Regions from separate parts of the Streptomyces thermospinosisporus genome, predicted to be linked through region 1. Evidence: riboswitches for the same ligand, from Rfam matches in the RefSeq annotation. Region 1 holds a riboswitch; the other holds the start of a gene.
What was found. Region 1 has a riboswitch for cobalamin ahead of ABD207_RS30025 (SCO2321 family membrane protein). Riboswitches for the same ligand answer to the same signal wherever they lie in the genome.
Positions count from the first base shown of each region.

Region 1 (7,746 bases):
GCCGCGGTGCCGAGGGCCAGCGACCACAGCCACCAGGCGCCGGGGTGCAGCGCGTCCGGCCGGCCGCGGCGGGCGGTGGGCGTGCCGGTCCGTGACGGGCTCATCTCCGCGTCGGGCTGCGCCGGACCGGTCCCGGCCTCCGCCCGCGCCGGACCGGTCCCCGCGCTCTCACGGGGGGACTTGGCCGGCTCACCGCTCGCGGAGGTGCCCCGGAGGCCCTCGCGGCGTCCGGCGAGGGGCGAGGGCCCGCTGCGGGGCGTGCTATCGGCCATGCCTGCGTCGGGCCTGCCAGAGGGCGGCACCGGCCAGCAGCACCACGACCGCGGCACCGCCGATCAGCCCCAGCGAAGGCCCGCCGTCAGAGGCGGACTTGGCGGACTTCTCCTTCTCCGCGGACTGCTCCCGGGCCTGCTCCTCGTCCGCCGAGGCGTCGTCCGGAGCCTTGCCGGACACCTGCTCCCCGCAGCCCTTCGCCGGATAGCCGGCGATCGCGCACAGCAACGCCTTGGCGTCGTAGCGCAGGGGTTCGGCGACGGCCGCCAGCGCGTCGGAGGTCGTCGCGTCCTCGGGGACCCGGGCGCAGGCCGTGCGGTTGGCGGGCGGACGCTCGCCCGAGGGAGCGTCGGCCCGCGTGCCGAAGTCGAGGACCAGGGCCACGCGCTTGGTGCCGTCCTTCGGCGGGGTCTTGGCGCAGATGGTGCCGAAGTCGGCGGTGCCGCGCGGCTTCGCCGCGTCACCGGAGTCCTCGCTGACGGAGAAGCGGAAGCCCTGGACATCGCCGTCGTAGGGGCGGGCGGTGGACGGGCCCTGGGTGGCGTACGTCCACTGCTCGCCCTCGCGCTCCCAGAACGACCAGTAGCGGTACCCGGCGGCCTGCGCCTGGCCCGCTCCCGCCGGCACCGGCAGGAGCGCGGCCAGGAAGGCCAGGAACAGCACGAGCGTTCTGCGGGTCACGGCTGCTGCCTCTTCCTGCGGCCGCTGAACAGGAAGCCGATGCCGATACCGGCGACCAGGCACACGCCGACGTACCACCAGACGCCGAAGCCGGAGTCCGAGTCGGATTCGGCGTCGGAGGCGGCGGCCTTCTGCTTCTCCTTCTCGTTCTCCTTCTCGGCGGCGGGGCCGGTCGCGGCCAGCTTCTTCACCAGGTCCGTCCCGCCGAAGGCGCGCGGGTCGGCGCCGGTGGCGTGGGCGGCGAGGATCAGCTGGGCGTAGGCGGCGGGGCCGCTCTGCGCCGCCCAGCCGGCGGCGTTCTTCTCCAGCCAGGCCAGGGACTTCTTCGCCGGCTCCATCGCGCCCAGCGCGGCGAGGGCGACCACCGCGTCCGCGGTGTTGCCGTGGTCGGGCTGCTCGGAGCCGCCCAGCGAGGAGACCAGATGGCCGTCCTCGGCCAGCTCGTCCTTCAGGTACGCCCCGCCGTTCACCGCGGCCTGCCCGGGGCCGCCGGCCTTCTCGCAGGCGAGCTCAGGAGTGCCCGTCTTCGCGGGCTCGACCACCAGACCCTTGCCGAGCAGGCCGAGCACGCCCGCCGCCGTGGCGTCGGCGTTGGCGATCAGCTTGCCCTTCTTGTCCGGCTGGAAGGCGAACGCGCCCGCCCCGTCGCCCTTGCAGGGCAGCGCCAGCTTCAGCAGGGCGTCGTAGGGGGACTTGCCGTCCTTCGTCACCTGGGCCGGCTTCTCGCCGGTGGCGGCGAGCGCACCGATGACGACGGAGGTGGAGTTGGCGTCGCTCGGGCCGCCCGCGGTGTAGCCCCAGCCGCCGTCCTCGTTCTGTATGGACTTGAGCCAGTCGACGGCCTTGCCGGTCGCCTTGTGGTGCCCGCCGAGCGCGGCCAGGGCCTGGACGGCGGCGGCCGTCTGGTTGGTGTCGACGGGGGTCTTGGCGTCGCAGGCGCGCGAAGTGTCGGCGCGGTACGGGGCGAAGGAGCCGTCGGCGCACTGCTGGCCGGTCAGCCAGTCCACGGCCGCCTTCGGCGGCTTCACGCCGGCCGTGTCCTGGGCGAGCAGCGCCAGCGACTGGCGCCAGACGCCGTCGTACTGCGGGTCGCCGTCGCCGTACAGGGCGGCGGGGAGGGCCTTGGACGGCTCGGGGGACGGGGACGAGTCGGCGGCGGCCGGGGTGGCGGCGCCGATCACGGCGACGGCGGCCAGGACCGCGGCGCAGCGGCGGACGTTCATGATCGGCGGGTGCCTCTCTCCCTTGATGCCGGTGCAGGGGGCGGGCGGCAGGGGAGACCCCGGCGGCTCGGCCCCGTATACCTCGACGGTGCCGTGCTCCGGCGGACTGCCGGGCACGAGAGCCGGTCACGATCCGTGCGGGGCATTCCGGCTGACCGTCCTCCGGGGACGGATCACGGTTGCGGGTCAGCGCCGGAATTGCACCGGCTTCCCCCCGTACGGCGTGAAGCGACGCCGCCACTTTACCCGCACGTAGTCAGGGGGCAGGGTGGGGTGCCTCACCTCACGATCCCGTGCGGTCCGGGTCACGCGGCTCGTCTCGCGCGGTCCGGGTCACGCGGCTCGTCTCGCGCGGTCCGGGTCACGCGGCTCGTCTCGCGCGGTCCGGGTCACGCGGCTCGTCTCGCGCGGTCCGGGGCACGCGGCTCGTCTCGCGCGGTCCGGGTCACGCGGCTCGTCTCGCGCGGTCCGGGGCACGCGGCTCGTCTCGCGCGGTCCGGGGCACGCGGCTCGTCTCGCGCGGTCCGGGTCACGCGGCTCGTCTCGCGCGGTCCGGGTCACGCGGCTCGTCCCACACACACTCGGGCCAATGTCGCCAACTCCCGGCATTCCAGGTCATACCGCCGCGTAGGTCACCGGGCCGCTGCCCGGGACCGCCTCCGCCCGGCCGAGCTTCACCAGGTGGCGCAGATGGGACTCGGCCTCCGCGACGGCGATGGTGCGGGAGGTGTGCGGGATGTCGTCCCAGGGGCGGTTCCAGGTCATGCGCTCCGCCAGCTGCCAGGGGGTGAGCGGGGTGGCGAGCAGGGCCAGCAGGCCGGTGAGGCGGGAGGCGTGGTGGGCGCGCAGGGCGGCGACGCGGGCGGGGGCGTCGGTGAAGGGGTGCTGGTGGGCGGGGAGGATCTCGGCGGGGGTGAGACGGGCGACGCGTTCCAGGGAGTCGAGGTAGTCGCCGAGGGGATCGGTCGGGGTGGTGTCGTCGGGGTCCTCGTAGAGGCCGATGTGCGGGGTGATGCCGGGCAGCAGATGGTCGCCGGAGAAGAGACGGCCGTTGCCCGGGAGCCGGGCCGGATGCTCCTCCTCCAGGTGCAGGCAGACGTGACCGGGGGTGTGGCCCGGCGTCCACACGGCGCGCAGCCGGCGGCCCGGCAGGTCGAGCAGTTCGCCGGGGACGATCTCGCGGTCGGGGAGCGCGGGGGAGAGGGCGGGGAGGGCGCGGCGGCCCAGGGCCGCGCGCAGCGGCGCCAGATGGCTCTCGGGGGCGCCGGCGGCGGCGAGCCGGTCGGCCATGTAGGTCAGCCAGCGCTCGGGCGGGGCCTCGCGGGTGCGGCGGACGACGTCGATGTCCGCCGGGTGCATGGCGATCCAGGCGCCGGAGGCCTCGCGTACCCGGCCGGACAGGCCGTGGTGGTCGGGGTGGTGGTGGGTGACGACCACGCCGTGGATCTCGGAGACGGAGGTGCCGCAGGCGGTCAGGCCCTCGGTGAGGGTGGTCCACGCCTCGGGGTCGTCCCAGCCGGTGTCGATCAGCACCGGGCCCGCGTCGGTGTCGAGGACGTGGACCAGGGTGTGGCCGAGGGGGTTGTCCGGGATGGGGACCCGCAGCGAACGGACGCCCCCGCCATGGTCGTAGACCCCTGTCTGCGTCTGCGGCTGCCTCTGCGGTTGCGGCTGCGGCTGCGGTTGCGTATGGGCCATGGGCTCCCCCGATCGCCGGACCGGACTCCGGCCAGGTCACTATAACTAGAACGCGTTTCGACAGTAGCCCCGGACGACTTTCCTTCGGCCTTTCCGTTCCGGCCGCCCGCTGCAAGGCCCGTGGACTGTGCTGACCGGAACTGGTATCAGTGCCAGTATCTGATGGAGCGTCAGAAGCAGCGGCTTCGGGGAGGCGGCCGGCCATGACCGGGCTCGTGGAACACGGACAGCTGTTCATCGGCGGGGAGTTGACCGACCCCCAGGGCCGCGAGGTCATCGAGGTGATCTCCCCGCACACCGAGGAGGTCATCGGGCGCGTGCCGCACGCCTCGGCCGCAGACGTCGACCGCGCCGTGGTGGCGGCCCGGCGGGCGTTCGACGAGGGCCCCTGGCCACGTACGAGTCTCGCGGAGCGCATCGAGGTCGTCACCCGGATCAAGGACGGCATCGCAGCCCGCCATGAGGAGATCGCCCGCGTCGTCTCCTCCCAGAACGGCTCCCCCTACTCCTGGAGCGTGCTGGCGCAGGCGCTGGGCGCGGTGATGGTGTGGGACACCGCCATCGGGGTCGCGCGGGAATATGCGTACGAGGAGAAGCGGGACGGTGTGCTGGGCCCGATCCTGGTGCGCCGCGAGCCGGTCGGTGTGGTCGCCGCCGTGATCCCCTGGAACGTCCCGCAGTTCGTGGCCGCCGCCAAGCTCGCGCCCGCGCTGCTCACCGGCTGCACGGTGGTGCTCAAGCCCTCGCCCGAGGCGCCCCTGGACGCCTATGTGCTGGGCGAGATCGCCCGTGAGGCCGGGCTGCCCGAGGGGGTGCTGTCGATTCTGCCGGCCGACCGGGAGGTGAGCGAGTACCTGGTCGGGCACCCCGGGGTGGACAAGGTGTCGTTCACCGGGTCGGTCGCGGCGGGCCGGCGGGTGATGGAGGTGGCCGCGCGCAACCTGACCCGGGTGACGCTGGAACTGGGCGGCAAGTCGGCCGCCGTGGTGCTGCCGGACGCGGAGGTGGAGCCGGTCGTCGAGGGCCTGGTGCCGGCGGCCTGGATGAACAACGGGCAGGCCTGCGTGGCCCAGACCCGCATCCTGCTGCCCCGCTCCCGCTACGACGAGTTCGCCGAGGCCCTCGCGGCGGCGGCGAGCGCCCTGGTGGTCGGCGACCCGCTCGACCCGGCCACCCAGGTGGGCCCGCTGGTCGCCGAGCGGCAGCAGCGGCGCAGCCTCGACTACGTACGCCTCGGCCAGGAGGAGGGCGCCAAGGTCCTGGCGGGCGGCGGGCGTCCGGCCGGCCTGGACCGCGGCTGGTATGTCGAGCCCACCCTCTTCGGTGACGTCGGCAACGGCATGCGCATCGCCCGCGAGGAGATCTTCGGCCCGGTGATCTGCCTGCTGCCCTACGACGACGAGTCCGACGCGGTGAAGATCGCCAACGACTCCGACTACGGCCTCAGCGGCAGCGTCTGGACCACCGACACCCGGCGCGGCATCGACGTGGCCCGCCGCATCCGCACCGGCACCTACTCGGTGAACACCTTCAGCCTCGACATGCTCGGCCCCTTCGGCGGCTACAAGAACTCCGGCATAGGGCGCGAGTTCGGCCCCGAGGGCTACGCCGAATACCTGGAGCACAAGACCATCCATCTGCCGGCCGGATGGGAGGGCTGAGCATGGGCACCTCTCCCGCGCGCCAGGGCCCCGGCCTGCGGGCGGGTGACCGCTGGCGGGTGGAGGTCGACCGGGCCGTGTGCATCGGCTCCGGCACCTGCGTCCACCACGCCCCGCACGCCTTCCGCCTCGACTCGGCCCGCCAGTCCCGCCCCGCGTCCGACGCCACCGACGCCGACGAACGGATCCTCACCGCGGCCGAGCACTGCCCGGTGGAGGCCATCGTCATCACGCTGCTGGACAGCGGGGAGCCGGTGTTCCCTCCGGAGGAGTAGCGCGGCGGCAACGGGCTTTTCGCAGCGGGCGGCGGCAACGGGCTCTTCGGCAGCGGGTGTCGGCGCCCGCTACCGTCGCTCGTCCGGCAGGTCGATCAGGCGGCACACCGTCTCGATGTCGATCTTCACCTGGGCGATGGAGGCACGCCCCGACAGCCAGGTGATCAGCGCCGAGTGCCAGGTGTGCTCGATCACGCGGACCGCGGACAGCTGGTCGGGCGTGGGGTCCTCCTCCAGGCCCATCGCGTCCAGGATGATCGCCGTGGTCTGCCGGGAGACCTGGTCGACCTCCGGGCTCACACTGCGGTCGGCGAAGGTCAGCGCACGCACCATCGCATCCGCCAGATGCGGCTCGCGCTGCAGCGCCCGGAACGCCCGCATCAGCGTCTCCGCCACCCGCCCGGCCGCCGTCTCACCGGCCGGCGGCTTCTTCCGCAGCGTGCCGTGCATGTGCTCCAGCTGGTCCTGCATGGTCGCCACCAGCAGATGGATCTTGGACGGGAAGTAGCGGTACAGGGTGCCGAGGGCCACCTGGGAGGACTCCGCCACCTCCCGCATCTGCACCGCGTCGAACCCGCCCCGGCTGGCCAGTTGCGCGGTCGCGTGCAGGATGCGGCGCCGGCGTGCCTCCTGCCGCTCGGTGAGCGGCGAGGCCGGAGAGGTACGTACGGTGCCGGCTTCCGACTTGATCACCATGTCCACCTTGCCCGTCCTGCCTGCTGCGCCCGTCTTGCCCTGGCCGGTCCCCGCGGGCGCGGGCCCGCTTCGTAACCCTCGGTGAGGGTGAGTGATCGGACAGCATGGCACGCCGCCCGCCGTGGCGTGAATCACCTGATCCACTGCTCACAGCACCCCTACCTGCCGGTAGATTCGAGTTCTCTGAACGATCAACTCTGAAACTTGTTCTAGGTTAGCGTCCCGTCGTAGTCTCGCGGGACAGTGCAGGGAGAAGGGGGCCCAGGGTGACCGCTGAGGCCAGTCAGGCCGGGCCCTTCGAGGGCCCTGCCGCCGACGGCTTGCGACCGCTGCGCATCGCACTCCTCACCTACAAGGGAAACCCGTTCTGCGGCGGGCAGGGCGTCTACGTACGCCATCTCTCCCGCGAACTCGCCCGCCTCGGGCACCGCGTGGAGGTCATCGGCGCCCAGCCCTACCCGGTCCTCGACGAGGGCTACGACGGGCTGAGCCTCACCGAGCTGCCGAGCCTGGATCTCTACCGCCAGCCGGATCCTTTCCGCACCCCGAAGCGGGACGAGTACCGCGACTGGATCGACGTCCTCGAGGTCGGCACCATGTGGACCGGCGGCTTCCCCGAGCCGCTGACCTTCTCGCTGCGCGCCCGCCGCCATCTGCGGGCCCGCCGCGGCGACTTCGACGTGGTCCACGACAACCAGACCCTCGGCTACGGCCTCCTCGGCGACCTCGGCGCGCCGCTGGTCACCACGATCCACCACCCCATCACCGTGGACCGGCAGCTGGAGCTGGACGCCGCCGAGACCTGGCAGCGGCGCTGCTCGGTGCGCCGCTGGTACGCCTTCACCCGCATGCAGAAGCGGGTCGCGCGGCGGCTGCCGTCCGTGCTCACCGTCTCCGGCACCTCCCGCCAGGAGATCGTCGACCACCTCGGCGTGCGGCCCGAGCGGATCCACGTCGTGCACATCGGCGCCGACACCGACCTGTTCTCGCCGGACCCGTCCGTGCCGGTCATACCCGGCCGGATCGTCACCACCTCCAGCGCCGACGTCCCGCTCAAGGGGCTGGTGTTCCTCGTCGAGGCGCTGGCCAAGGTGCGCACCGAGCAGCCCGACGCCCATCTCGTCGTCGTCGGCAAGCGGCCCGCCGAGGGCCCGGTCGCGCAGGCCATCGAGCGGTACGGGCTCGAGGGCGCCGTCGAGTTCGTCAAGGGCATATCCGACGCCGAACTGGTCGACCTGG
Region 1 is NZ_BAAAIZ010000121.1:410-8,155, reverse strand. It holds gene ABD207_RS30035 (energy-coupling factor transporter transmembrane component T) at 1-104, opposite strand, end outside; gene ABD207_RS30030 (SCO2322 family protein) at 262-954, opposite strand; gene ABD207_RS30025 (SCO2321 family membrane protein) at 951-2,177, opposite strand; cobalamin riboswitch at 2,298-2,436, opposite strand; gene ABD207_RS30020 (Strvi_7410 family MBL fold metallo-hydrolase) at 2,793-3,875, opposite strand; gene ABD207_RS30015 (aldehyde dehydrogenase) at 4,079-5,536, shown strand; gene ABD207_RS30010 (ferredoxin) at 5,539-5,811, shown strand; gene ABD207_RS30005 (TetR family transcriptional regulator) at 5,881-6,507, opposite strand; partial or broken gene ABD207_RS30000 (glycosyltransferase family 4 protein) at 6,774-7,746, shown strand, end outside.

Region 2 (7,746 bases), on a different contig from region 1:
GTGGAAGTTGTCATCGTTCCGGACGCCCCGGCCGGCGGCGAACTCATCGCCGAGGCCATCGCTCAGCTCCTGCGGCGCAAGCCCGACGCCCTGCTCGGTGTGGCCACCGGCTCGACGCCGCTGCCCGTCTACGAGGCGCTGGCCGCGAAGGTGCACGCCGGCGCGGTCGACGCCTCCCGGGCCCGGGTGGCGCAGCTCGACGAGTACGTGGGGCTGCCCGCCGACCACCCCGAGTCGTACCGCTCGGTGCTGCGGCGCGAGGTGCTGGAGCCGCTCGGCATCCCGATGGAGTCGTTCATGGGCCCCGACGGGACCGCCGAGGACGTGCAGGGCGCCTGCGAGGCGTACGACAGGGCGCTGGCCGAGGCCGGCGGCGTGGACCTGCAGCTGCTCGGGATCGGCACGGACGGGCACATCGGCTTCAACGAGCCGTGCTCCTCGCTCGCCTCGCGCACCCGGATCAAGACGCTGACCGAGCAGACCCGGATCGACAACGCGCGCTTCTTCGACGGCGACATCGAGCAGGTGCCGCACCACGTCATCACCCAGGGCATCGGCACCATCCTGGAGGCCCGCCACCTGGTGCTGCTCGCCACCGGCGAGGGCAAGGCGGACGCGATCGCGGCCACGGTGGAGGGCCCGGTCGCCGCGGTGTGCCCGGCCTCGGCGCTGCAGCTGCACCCGCACGCCACCGTGGTGGCCGACGAGGCCGCCGCCTCCAAGCTGAAGCTGGCCGACTACTTCCGTCACACCTACGCGAACAAGCCGCGGTGGCAGGGGCTCTGATCACCGTCTCACGACCCCGTCATGGACTAGACCAGCCCCCGTCCCGGCGGTATACAGAGGAGATCACGGAGCGTGCGGGGCACCGCCCCGCCGCGAGCCGTGCCACGATGTGGTCCGTGGCCGATGGGGATGTCGGTCGCTTCGGGACTCGGAGCCGGGAAGGCAGAGCATGAGCACCGACGTCAGCAGTGCGGAGAACGAGAACGGGACCACGGTCCGTACGGCGCGCGTGCCCAAGTACTACCGGCTGAAAAAGCACCTGCTGGACATGACCGAGACCGCGCCGCCCGGCACTCCGGTGCCGCCGGAGCGGACGCTGGCCGCGGAGTTCGACACCTCGCGCACCACCGTGCGCCAGGCGCTGCAGGAGCTGGTGGTCGAGGGGCGCCTGGAGCGCATCCAGGGCAAGGGCACGTTCGTCGCCAAGCCCAAGGTGTCGCAGGCGCTGCAGCTGACCTCCTACACGGAGGACATGCGCGCCCAGGGACTCGAGCCGACCTCGCAGCTGCTCGATCTGGGGTACATCACGGCCGACGACCGGCTGGCCGAGCTGCTGGACATCGCGCCCGGCGGCCGGGTGCTGCGCATCGAGCGGCTCCGGATGGCCAACGGCGAGCCCATGGCCATCGAGATCACCCATCTGAGCGCCAAGCGCTTCCCGGCGCTGCGCCGCAGCCTGGCGAAGTACTCCTCGCTCTACACGGCCCTCGCCGAGGTCTACGACGTGCATCTGGCGGAGGCCGAGGAGACCATCGAGACCTCGCTGGCCACCCCGCGCGAGGCCGGCCTGCTGGGCACCGATGTGGGCCTGCCGATGCTGATGCTCTCGAGGCACTCGCTGGACCGTGACGGCAAGCCGGTGGAGTGGGTGCGCTCGGTGTACCGGGGCGACCGGTACAAGTTCGTCGCCCGGCTCAAGCGCCCTCAGGAGTGAGCGGTCCGCTGCGGTCCCGCGCGCTCTCGGCGGGGCCGTCCGCGGTCCTCGGCGGGCCACCCATTCCCGGCAAATCGGACGGTTGACAGAGATTTCGTTGCTGTTGTTTTGCGGTTGAGCGGCGCTCGCATACCGCTGAGCGGACGCGGGGTTCCTGACCTGGTGCGCCTGACCTAGATTTCCTGCGCATTGCCAGCCGGTGAACCGTGAGGGGACAGGAGCCGCAGATGTCGCAAGCCCCAGTTACCGGCAGGGAACCGGTGGTGACGCCCGTGCGCGTCGTCATCGGTCTCTGCCTCGTCGCACCGTTCGTCGCCATGCTGTGGGTCGGCTCGTACGCCAAGACCGACCCGGTGCTGATCGGCATCCCGTTCTTCTACTGGTACCAGATGCTGTGGGTGCTGATCTCGACCACGCTGACGATGGTCGCCTACAAGCTCTGGCAGCGTGACCAGCGTGCCCGCAAGGCCTCGAAGGGCGGTGCGGAGCAGTGAACGAGGACGTCAACGTCGTAGCGCTCGCCGTCTTCATCTTCTTCTTCGTGCTGGTCACGGTCATGGGCTTCCTGGCCGCGCGCTGGCGCAGGGCGGCGAACGAGCACACCCTGGACGAATGGGGCCTGGGCGGACGGTCGTTCGGTACCTGGGTGACCTGGTTCCTGCTGGGCGGTGACCTGTACACCGCGTACACCTTCGTGGCCGTCCCGGCGGCGATCTACGCGGCAGGCGCGGCGGGCTTCTTCGCGGTGCCGTACACGATCCTGGTGTATCCGCTGATCTTCACCTTCCTGCCCCGCCTGTGGTCGGTGTCGCACAAGCACGGCTATGTGACCACCTCCGACTTCGTGCGCGGCCGCTTCGGCTCGAAGGGGCTGTCGCTTGCGGTGGCGGTCACCGGCATCCTGGCGACGATGCCGTACATCGCGCTGCAGCTGGTCGGCATCCAGGCCGTGCTCGACGTGATGGGCGTCGGCGGCGGCGAGAGCACCAACTGGTTCATCAAGGACCTGCCGCTGCTGATCGCCTTCGGTGTGCTGGCCGCGTACACCTACTCGTCCGGTCTGCGGGCGCCCGCGCTGATCGCGTTCGTCAAGGACACGCTGATCTACGTGGTGATCGCGGTGGCGATCATCTACATCCCGATCAAGCTGGGCGGGTTCGACGACATCTTCGCCAGCGCGACCAAGGCCTTCGGCGAGACCAACCCGGCCACCGGCCAGCCGCGCGGTGCGCTGGTGCCGGGCGACGCGGGCCAGTGGACGTACGCGACACTGGCGTTCGGCTCGGCGCTGGCGCTGTTCATGTACCCGCACTCGATCACGGCGACGCTGTCCTCGCGCAGCCGTGAGGTGATCCGCCGCAACACCACGATCCTGCCGCTGTACTCCCTGATGCTGGGCCTGCTGGCGCTGCTCGGCTTCATGGCGATCGCGGCCGGGGTGAAGGTGCAGAACGGCCAGCTGGCGATCCCGCAGCTGTTCGAGAACATGTTCCCGGACTGGTTCGCGGGCGTGGCCTTCGCGGCCATCGGCATCGGCGCGCTGGTGCCGGCGGCGATCATGTCGATCGCGGCGGCGAACCTGTTCACCCGCAACATCTACAAGGACTTCATCAAGCCCGACGCCACGCCCAAGGACGAGACGCGGGTGTCCAAGCTGGTCTCGCTGCTGGTGAAGGTGGGTGCGCTGGTCTTCGTCCTGACCATGGACAAGACGGTGGCGATCAACTTCCAGCTGCTGGGCGGCATCTGGATCCTGCAGACCTTCCCGGCGCTGGTGGGCGGCCTGTTCACCCGCTGGTTCCACCGGTGGGCGCTGCTGGCCGGCTGGGCGGTCGGCATGATCTACGGCACGGCCGCCGCGTACGGGGTGTCCTCGCCGACGCAGAAGCACTTCGGCGGCAGCGCGGACGAGATCCCGGGCATCGGCGAGATCGGGTACATCGGTCTCACCGCCTTTGTGATCAACGTGCTGGTGACGGTGGTGCTGACCTTCGTGTTCAAGGCGGTCAAGGCGCCCGAGGGCAACGACGAGACCCAGCCGTCGGACTACACGGCGGACGCGGGCGACCCCGGTGTCCAGGTGGAGCTGCCGCCGGCCACCGCGGCCGCCGAGCACTGACGCGCTGACGCACTGACGCACTGACGCTCTGATGCGCTGAGCGCGGTTCCCGCGCCGTCGTGGGCCGGGCACGGGCCGCCGGAGAGATCCGGCGGCCCGTTGTCGTACCCGTGCGGCAGACTCGGCCCATGGACATCGTCATCAGGCCGGTGCAGACCGAGGAGTACGAGGAGCTGGGGGAGATCACCGCCCGGGCCTATCTCGACGACGGGCTGCTGGACTTCGGGGAGAGCGACTCCTACCTGGGCGAGCTGCGGGACGTGGCCAAGCGGGCGGCGGCCGCCGAGGTGCTGGTCGCCGAGGAGCGGGGGCGGCTGCTGGGCGGGGTGACCTTCGTGCCGGACGGAGGGCCGATGGCGGACATCGCCGGGCCGGGCGAGGCCGAGATACGGATGCTCGCGGTGGACCGGGCCGGCCGGGGGCGGGGCGCCGGGGAGGCCCTGGTGCGCGCCTGTGTGGAGCGGGCGCGGGCGCTCGGGTGCGAGCGGATGGTGCTGTCCACGCAGGCGTCGATGCATGCGGCGCACCGCATCTACGAACGGCTCGGGTTCGTCCGCACCCCCGAGCGGGACTGGAACCCGGTCCCGCACCTGGACGACCTCACGCTGCTCACCTATGAACTGACGCTCTGACAGCATCGCGGCACAACATATGGGGGTGCTCTCACCACCCGGCACAAGATGTATGCTCATGCTCGCTGTCGCCGCAGGGGAATCCGGTGCGAATCCGGAACTGTCCCGCAACGGTGTACTCGTGCGTGCCCGCATCTCGTGTGCGTGCCACGGGCCAAGTCCGAGGACCTGCCGGCAGTGCGCCCGGCCGTCCGGTCGGGTGCCCTGACGTCCGGGCCTCGCGGAATGGGCCGGTGGACGCGGCGCCGCGTGCGCTCGTGAGCTGCCTCCTTCCCTCGACGAGGCCCCTGTGCCGAGCGAGGGAGACCCCACGTGACCATCGCGCCAGCCGATCCGGCTTCAGCGATCGACGTGACCGAGGCGGGCGACGGCCCCGGTGCCGCGCTGCTGCGGACCCTGACCGAGCTGACCGCCGACCTGCCCGACGCCGACCCCGGCCGGGTGGCCGCCGCCGCGCTGCGCGGCCGCTCCGCCCGCGCCGACGAGGCGGAGCTGCGGGAGCTGGCCACCGAGGCGGCGGCCGGGCTGATCTCCGAGGACCCCGCCTACTCCCGGCTCGCCGCCCGGCTGCTGACCATCGGCATCCGCGCCGAGGCCGCCTCCCAGGGCGTCACCTCGTTCACCACCTCCGTCGCGACCGGTCACCGCGAGGGCCTCATCGCGGACCGGACCGCCGCGTTCGTCCGGCTGCACGCCGAGCGCCTGGACGCGCTGATCGACACCGGCGCCGACGACCGCTTCGGCTACTTCGGCCTGCGCACCCTGCACAGCCGCTATCTGCTGCGGCACCCGATCACCCGCAAAGTGATCGAGACGCCCCAGCACTTCCTGCTGCGGGTGGCCGCCGGTCTCGCCGAGGACGACACCGTCCGCGCGCTGGAGGAGGTCGCGGCGCTGTACCGGCTGATGAGCCGGCTGGACTATCTGCCCTCCTCCCCCACGCTGTTCAACTCCGGCACCCGTCACCCGCAGATGTCCTCCTGCTACCTGCTGGACTCCCCCAAGGACGAGCTGGACTCCATCTACGACCGCTACCACCAGGTGGCCCGCCTGTCGAAGCACGCCGGCGGCATCGGGCTGTCGTACTCCCGCATCCGCTCCCGGGGTTCGCTGATCCGGGGCACCAACGGGCACTCCAACGGCATCGTGCCGTTCCTGAAGACGCTGGACGCCTCGGTGGCCGCGGTGAACCAGGGCGGCCGGCGCAAGGGCGCGGCGGCGGTGTACCTGGAGACCTGGCACTCGGACATCGAGGAGTTCCTGGAGCTGCGCGACAACACCGGTGAGGACGCCCGGCGCACGCACAATCTGAACCTGGCGCACTGGGTGCCGGACGAGTTCATGCGGCGGGTCAGCGCCGACGAGCAGTGGTCGCTGTTCTCGCCCTCGGACGTGCCCGAGCTGGTCGACCTGTGGGGCGAGGAGTTCGACGCGGCGTACCGCAAGGCGGAGGCGGCGGGCCTGGCGAGGAAGACCCTGCCCGCGCGTGAGCTGTACGGGCGGATGATGCGCACCCTGGCGCAGACCGGCAACGGCTGGATGACCTTCAAGGACGCCGCCAACCGCACCGCCAACCAGACCGCCGAGCCCGGCCAGGTGATCCACTCCTCCAACCTCTGCACGGAGATCCTGGAGGTCACCAGCGACGGCGAGACGGCGGTGTGCAACCTCGGGTCGGTCAACCTCGGCGCGTTCGCCGACCCGGCGACGAGGGACATCGACTGGCAGCGGCTGGACGAGACCGTGCGCACGGCCGTGACCTTCCTCGACCGGGTCGTCGACATCAACTTCTACCCGACCGAGCAGGCGGGCCGCTCCAACGCCAAGTGGCGGCCGGTGGGCCTCGGTGCGATGGGGCTGCAGGACGTCTTCTTCAAGCTGCGGCTGCCCTTCGACTCCCCGGAGGCGAAGGCGCTGTCCACGAAAATCGCCGAGCGGATCATGCTCGCCGCCTACGAGGCCTCCGCCGATCTGGCCGAGCGCAACGGGCCGCTGCCGGCCTGGGAGAAGACCCGCACGGCCCGGGGTGTGCTGCATCCCGACCACTACGACGTCGAGTTCGCCTGGCCGGAGCGCTGGGCGGCGCTGCGGGAGCGGATCGCCTCCACCGGCCTGCGCAACTCGCTGCTGCTTGCGATCGCGCCGACCGCCACCATCGCCTCCATCGCGGGCGTCTACGAGTGCATCGAGCCGCAGGTGTCCAACCTGTTCAAGCGCGAGACGCTCTCCGGTGAGTTCCTCCAGGTCAACTCGTACCTGGTCGATGACCTCAAGCGGCTCGGGGTGTGGGACGCGCGCACCCGGGAGGCGCTGCGCGAGGCGAACGGCTCGGTGCAGGGCTTCGCATGGATCCCCGAGGACGTGCGGCGGCTGTACCGCACGGCCTGGGAGATCCCGCAGCGCGGTCTGATCGACATGGCCGCCGCCCGCACCCCGTTCCTGGACCAGTCCCAGTCCCTGAACCTGTTCATGGAGACGCCGACCATCGGCAAGCTCTCCTCGATGTACGCGTACGCCTGGAAATCGGGCCTGAAGACGACGTACTACCTGCGTTCGCGCCCGGCGACCCGGATCGCCCGCGCGGCCCGCGCGCAGCAGCCCACCGTCCCCGCGCAGACCACCGCCGATCCCGAGGCGGTCGCCTGCTCCCTGGAGAACCCCGAGTCCTGCGAGGCATGCCAGTGACCACCAGCACCACCCGTCCCCAGAACCTGCTCGACCCCGGCTTCGAGCTGACGCTGCGGCCGATGCGGTACCCCGACTTCTACGAGCGCTACCGGGACGCCATCAAGAACACCTGGACCGTGGAGGAGGTCGACCTCCACTCCGACGTGGCCGACCTCGCCAGGCTCAGCCCGTCCGAGCAGCATCTGATCGGCAGGCTGGTGGCGTTCTTCGCCACCGGCGACTCGATCGTGGCGAACAACCTGGTGCTGACGCTGTACAAGCACATCAACTCGCCCGAGGCGCGGCTGTATCTGAGCCGTCAGCTGTTCGAGGAGGCCGTTCACGTCCAGTTCTATCTGACGCTGCTGGACACCTATCTGCCCGACCCGGACGACCGGGCCGCCGCCTTCGCGGCCGTGGAGAACATCCCGTCGATCCGGGAGAAGGCCGGGTTCTGCTTCAAGTGGATGGACTCGGTGGAGGAGATCGACCGGCTGCGCACCAGGGAGGACCGCCGCCGGTTCCTGCTCAACCTGATCTGCTTCGCGGCGTGCATCGAGGGCCTGTTCTTCTACGGGGCCTTCGCCTACGTGTACTGGTTCCGCAGC
Region 2 is NZ_BAAAIZ010000010.1:26,829-34,574, reverse strand. It holds gene nagB (glucosamine-6-phosphate deaminase) at 1-786, shown strand; gene ABD207_RS05080 (GntR family transcriptional regulator) at 956-1,720, shown strand; gene ABD207_RS05075 (DUF3311 domain-containing protein) at 1,948-2,214, shown strand; gene mctP (monocarboxylate uptake permease MctP) at 2,211-3,839, shown strand; gene ABD207_RS05065 (GNAT family N-acetyltransferase) at 3,968-4,471, shown strand; cobalamin riboswitch at 4,524-4,661, shown strand; gene ABD207_RS05060 (ribonucleoside-diphosphate reductase subunit alpha) at 4,784-7,156, shown strand; gene ABD207_RS05055 (ribonucleotide-diphosphate reductase subunit beta) at 7,219-7,746, shown strand, end outside.
Region 2: it holds a riboswitch for cobalamin, as region 1 does, so the genes downstream of both, ABD207_RS05060 (ribonucleoside-diphosphate reductase subunit alpha) here and ABD207_RS30025 (SCO2321 family membrane protein) in region 1, are expected to answer to the same signal.